Regions from separate parts of the Blautia liquoris genome, predicted to be linked through region 2. Evidence: predicted binding sites of a transcription regulator. Region 2 holds the regulator's gene; the other holds the start of a gene.
The links. Region 2 encodes HrcA, which represses chaperone genes, less so after heat shock. Its sites were predicted from a motif close to TGTTAGCACTCNNNNNNNNNGAGTGCTAACA; they were not measured.
Positions count from the first base shown of each region.

Region 1 (3,190 bases), 780 kb from region 2:
GGGATAGATACTGTCATATGCACAATCTGCAGTTATACTTTATGAGGAGTGAATATGTCTTCCGAAAAAAACCATCTGATCAATGAAGCAATCACATATGCAACCGCATGTCACGCCGGACAAGTTCGAAAAGGATCCTGTCATCCTTATATTCTTCATCCTTTGGAGACAATGCTTATCTTGTTCCATATGAACGCGGATGATAACCTGTTAATCGCTGGTGTTCTTCATGATATCGTCGAAGATACCCCCGCAACCCTGGAAGAAATATGTGACCGTTTCGGCAGTGATGTAGCTTCGTTGGTTGCTTTTCACACAGAGGATAAATCCAGAGGCTGGACAGAGAGAAAAAGTGCGGCGATTGCCTCCCTGTCTGGAGCAGGTGACCGGGAAATGATGCTAATATTAGCTGACAAGGTATCAAATCTTCGAAGCAGCATATCCGACTACAGAGAAATCGGTGAACAATTCTGGGACAAGTTCAACGCCCGCAGGGAGCAGCAGAATTGGTATTATATGAAGATGTTTGACGCATTAAAACCTATGGAATCTCACCCTGCCGCTTCCCCTTATTATCGAGAAATGAAAGACCTCTTATCTCATCTGTTTAGTGGCAGATCTTAATTTGACACTCCCCACAGCTAAAGCAGGGGGATTCTTGTTTCAACCGACACTATCTGATAAAACGAGCGGAAAGCACATCTTTACGCCTTCCGCTCGTTTATCATATCTATATAAAGAAGGGCCAATTATCCTTCAATGGCAACATATTTATTCTCTTCAATCTTTTTTTCATCCGGTTTCAGGAGTTCGACCTTTAAGATTCCATCATGAAAGGATGCTTTAATATCTTCCTGTTTCAGATTGTCACCAACATAGAAAGTTCTCTCGCAGGCACCTGCATATCTTTCACGGCGGATATACTTCCCTTCATCTTTCTTTTCTTCATCCAGATTCTTTGAAGCACTGACCTTCAAAGATCCATTCTCCAGCGAAATCTGAATTTCATCTTTTTTAAATCCCGGCAGGTCCATCTCAAGCTCATAACCCAGATCAGTTTGCCTGATATCTGTTTTCATCAGATTCTTTCCGTGATGTCCATAAAGTTTCTTCTCCGCTTTGCTAAAACTTCCGTCGTTAAACCACGGTTCAAAAAAGAAGTCATCGAATAAACTATCGTTAAAAATGCTTGGTACTATCATAAGTTTTTCCTCCTTGTAGAATGGGTTTAATCTTCAATTAATATATTTTGTTTCTGTTCCACTTGCGCTTTTTCTTCTTTTTTTGGAACCAGAAGCGTTAATGTCCCGTCTTCGAATTTTGCTTTGATGTCTTCCTGTGTTATTTGATTTCCAACATAAAAGCTTCTTCTTGCTTTTCCGGTGTATCTTTCCCTGCGAATATAGTTACCATTTTCATCTTTCTCGTCTTTCTTCGATTTGGATGAAGCCTCAATGGTAAGATAACCATCATTCAATTGCGCCTTAATGTCTTCTTTTTTAACTCCCGGCAGATCCATAGCAATCTCAAAATTGTTATCGTTTTCTTTGACATCTGTGCTCATCAGACCATTCGTCCAAAGGCTGTTTTCGAAAGGTTCCATAAAATCATCAAACATGTTTGTTCCAAAAATACTCGGCATCAACATAATTATCGCTCCCTTCTGATTAAATCTGTGATGTCTGAAATGTTACTTATTACTTTCTCGTCTTACAATCTTTATCTTTCCCTTCCTTCGTTCTAAATATGTTATAACACAATTATTAGCACTCGTCAAGAGTGAGTGCTAATAATTTCTGTGAACTTTCTGTGAAGTTATTCGTTTACCTTTTCCAATTGATAATTTTTGAGTATTCAAGTATACTAATATTTATGATACCAGGGTCAAAAGGTCCTGCGTTTCATGCTTGCATGAAAAAGCATGACCTTGAGACCCGAACAAACATGAGAAAGCAACCCGATTAGGGTGTATTTCGAATGTTTGTAGGATTACGTGAGCACAAAGTGCGGAGTAATCCGTGTATCATATGGGGTCAAAAGGTCCTGCTTTTCATGCGAGCATGAAAAAGCAGGACCTTGGAACCCGAACAAACATTTATCAGGGTCAGATGACCCCGGACAAGAAGGAGGATTTTGATGCGCTGGCTTTACTCACATCGGAAACAATTAACCATAGGTTTTATCATAATAATTACCCTTATTCTTATTCCGGTCGTCCACAATCTGAGTGTTGATGATATCATACACTATACGCCATCGTCTCCGTTTTTCGCAGCCTTGGCATTGATTGGACTATATTGTCTCAGATCAATCATCATGGCAATTCCCAACATGCTTGTCTGCATTGCCATCGGCATAATATTTCCGCCTGTCTGGGGCATTCTTATCAGCATAACAGGAATGATCTGTGAAACAACGATCAGTTATTATCTTGGAAAGAAACTCGGCGCAGAAGAAGTCACCCGGATGCTGCAGAAGAATGAGAAAGCAAAAAAGTTCTTTTCGTCTAATCAGAACAACACTACGACGACCTGCTTTATCGCTCGGATCACTCCGCTTCCCATCGGATTAACCAGCATGTTCTTTGGTGCAGCAGGAATGCCGTGGAGCAAATATATAATTGCATCAATCCTTGGCTTAAGCCCTAAGATGATTCCCTATGTACTGGCCGGGACTTCCATCGAGGGTCCTCTGTCTACAAGATTTCTGCTTCCATTTGTGATCAGCTTTGCCATCACACTGGCCGCATTTATCATTTACCAAACAGTGACGAAGACAAAATCATAGTTTCCAAACATGAAAGGCTTGACCTTCCCCCGAATCAATCAATTTCCTTTATACTGTTTTTTATTATATGAAATTCGTCTTCCGTCATTTGTTTTCCATCCTGAACTGGCGGCCGATAAGGATTCTCCATGATATTACCGCCTAAAAGATGATCGAACCAGAGTGCTGCGACGGCATATCTTCCATATAGAAGATGCATATGAAACCCATCTCTGCAAAGGCTCTTTCCACCTTCCAGATAGAGGAAGGGCTCCTTTCTTCTCAGACTTTGAATCAAATCACCGGCAGGAATCAGATCTGTCCGATACTCATCGGCAACTTTATCATAACATTCCGAAAGTTTTTTATACATTTCCTCTTGACTGTTATGATAAAATTCAAAGTGCTCATGTGTGGAATCGAC
Region 1 covers NZ_CP063304.1:3,197,723-3,200,912, forward strand. Annotated here, with positions in the region: gene INP51_RS14510 (HD domain-containing protein) at 55-624, shown strand; gene INP51_RS14515 (Hsp20/alpha crystallin family protein) at 750-1,202, opposite strand; gene INP51_RS14520 (Hsp20/alpha crystallin family protein) at 1,229-1,648, opposite strand; gene INP51_RS16235 (hypothetical protein) at 2,247-2,393, opposite strand; gene INP51_RS14525 (TVP38/TMEM64 family protein) at 2,332-2,787, shown strand; gene INP51_RS14530 (DUF4886 domain-containing protein) at 2,822-3,190, opposite strand, start outside.
Region 1: INP51_RS14520 (Hsp20/alpha crystallin family protein) is a predicted target of HrcA. The motif match lies at 1,762-1,792, and genes of this name have one in related genera.

Region 2 (3,190 bases):
TCTGGAGAATCATCGCTGAGATCTCCTGCGGTGAATAATTCTTTCCCTCAATCGTAACACGATAATCCGTTCCCATATGTCTCTTGATGGAAGAAATTGTCTTGTCTGCATTGGTAACAGCCTGACGTTTTGCAGGTTCTCCGACAAGTCTCTCTCCTGTTTTTGTAAACGCTACAACCGACGGTGTCGTTCTGGCACCTTCTGTGTTCGTGATAACCGTTGGTTTTCCACCCTCCATCACTGCGACACAGCTGTTGGTTGTACCTAAATCAATACCAATTATTTTACTCATAGTTTTTATTCCTCCTGATTACCTGATTATTCTATATGAATTTTGACCCTGGTATCATATCAATGTATGATACACGGATTACTCCGCACTTTGTGCTCACGTAATCCTACAAACATTCGAAATACACCCTAATCGGGTTGCTTTCTCATGTTTGTTCGGGTCCCAAGGTCATGCTTTTTCATGCAAGCATGAAACGCAGGACCTTTTGACCCTGGTATCATATCAATTTGCCACTTTTACCATGCTGTGGCGTACGACAGAGTCTTTATATAAATAGCCCTTTTGGAACTCTTCTACAACAACGTTCTCATCTGCATCTTCATCTTCCACATGCATCACTGCGTTGTGCAGATTGGGGTCAAATTTATTTCCGACTGCTTCAATTGCAGTCACCCCCATATCTTCCATAACTTGAGTTAGTTGTTTATAAATTTTATTCATCCCGTTGACAAAAGGATCTGACATATCCGATGCTGTCGCAAGTCCTCTTTCGAAGTTGTCTACAACTGGCAGAATTTTCTCCACAACATCCTTCGCACCCATGGAATACATTCCTGATTTTTCTTTCTCCGTGCGTTTTCTGAAATTATCGAACTCAGCCATCTGGCGCTTAAGCTGATCTGTCAATTCTTCAATTTTCTCGTCTTTTTTGTCTTTCTTTCTCTTAAAAAACTTTTTATCTTTTTCTTTAGCACCATCTTTTAAATCTTCTTTTAGCTCCTGCTTTTCCTCATCAGTTTCTTTTTTCTGATCCTGCTTCTTATCGTCCGCAGTTTTCTCATCCTGTGGCTGATCCGTCTCCTTAGGTGTCTCCTGGACATCCGATTCGGTCTGTATCTGATCCGTTTGTTTATGGATGTCCGTTAAGTCTTTTTCGGTATTCTCCATTTTCTCGTCTACTTTCTTATTTTCTTGTGACACTTATTATCCACCGCCTTTTAAGTATCCGGTTTTTTTTGTTTTTTGAATATCCCATCCAGCTGACTCTTCAAAGTCTTCAGGTTATCCACCACATTTTCGTAATCCATACGTTTGGGACCCACAATTCCTATTGTGCCCGTCATTCCATCCCCTAATTCATAGGTAGTAGTGACAACGGAGCAGTCTTTCATCGTCTGAACCGGGGACTCATTCCCTATATAAATCTGGATGCCTGTGCTGTTCTCGTCATCTTCACCACTGCTGTTTTCTACATTTTTGAGCATATCTATCAGCACTTCTTTTTCTTCGAAAGTGCCCAGAAGCTGACTGGCTTTCTCACTGTCTGTAACAAGTTCCGGATATTTCAAAAAGTTTGTAGTACCACTGGTATACACAGGAACATCATCAGCATCTACAGCAATTGCAGCAGCCACCGCATCCAGCACATTATTAATCACACTGCTGTGAATGCCGGCTTCTTCTTTCAATTTGGTTATCATGCCGAGATTGATCTGGTCCATAGTCAGGCCGTTTAATTGTGTATTCAGCATCAGATTCAATTTCAATATCTGCTCGTCATTGATCGGCTCTTCCAGTGGAATCATCCGATTCTTAACCATATTTCCCTCGGCAACAATCACAGCTAATATCTGCTCTTCGCTGACCTTGGACAGCTGAATGAATTTCAGCCTGGTTTTATGGATCTGAGGTCCGGTGATCATTGTAGCATAGTTTGTATTCATTGCCAGAACCCTCACCACCTGCTGAAGAACCTTCTCCAGCCTGTCAGTTCTCTTGATCGCAAGCTGCTGGATATCTTCAACTTCCTGGTTCTTTTCCCTCATAAGTTGATTGACATATAGTCGATAACCTTTATCTGATGGAATTCGGCCGGCTGAAGTATGGGGCTGCATAATGTAACCCATCTCCTCCAGATCCGACATCTCATTCCTTATCGTAGCAGAGCTCAGATTCAAGTCTGTATATTTGGAAATGGTTCTGGATCCAACCGGTTCGCCTGTGTCCAGGTAAGTCTGGATAATCGCATTTAAAATCTTTTGTTTCCTTTCATCCAAATCCAATGTTCCAAGCTCCCTTCTTATGATTTTGATACCTGCAGAATGCCTGGCACATTACGTCGTTTCGCTGTTGCACTCCTATCAGGTTTGTTAGCACTCGATGTTGTGGAGTGCTAACATCTATGTTCTTACTATAGTACTGACTTTTGATTTTGTCAACACCTTTATTGGTTTTTATTTAAAAAAGTCAAAATTCCTCGAGATATTTCTTTAGTTGAATCATCTGATCGCGAAGCCCGGCAGCGGCCTCGAAGTTCAGTTCCGCCGCTGCTGCCTTCATCTCCTTTTTTACTTTTTTAATCAATTTCTCGAGTTCATCCTTACTCATAGATTCAGGATCTTTTTCCATCTGATCTTCCGTTTTTGCCACATCCTGTGAGATACTGATCAAATCACGCACACCTTTTTCAATCGTCTTAGGTGTAATTCCATGTTCTTCATTATACTTTTGCTGAAGCATGCGCCGCCTTTTTGTTTCATCGATAGCCTGTCTCATAGAGTCGGTCATCATATCTGCATACATAATCACATGACCCTGCGAGTTTCTGGCAGCTCTTCCTATGGTTTGAATCAGGGAAGTCTCTGAGCGCAGAAATCCTTCTTTATCTGCATCTAATATTGCAACAAGAGTAATTTCAGGGATATCAAGTCCTTCTCGTAAAAGGTTGATTCCCACCAGCACATCGAATACATTCAGACGCATATCACGGATGATCTTCGTCCTCTCCAGCGTATCAATGTCTGAGTGCAGATAGCGTACACGGATGCCATTCTCCTTCATGTAATCCGTGAGATCCTCTGCCATTCGTTTGGTAAGCGTCGTAATTAATACTTTGTTATGTTTTTTCACCTCTTTATTAACTTCACTGATCAGATCATCAATCTGGCCTTGTACCGG
Region 2 covers NZ_CP063304.1:459,751-462,940, reverse strand. Annotated here, with positions in the region: gene dnaK (molecular chaperone DnaK) at 1-292, opposite strand, end outside; gene grpE (nucleotide exchange factor GrpE) at 515-1,180, opposite strand; gene hrcA (heat-inducible transcriptional repressor HrcA) at 1,231-2,295, opposite strand; gene uvrB (excinuclease ABC subunit UvrB) at 2,480-3,190, opposite strand, start outside.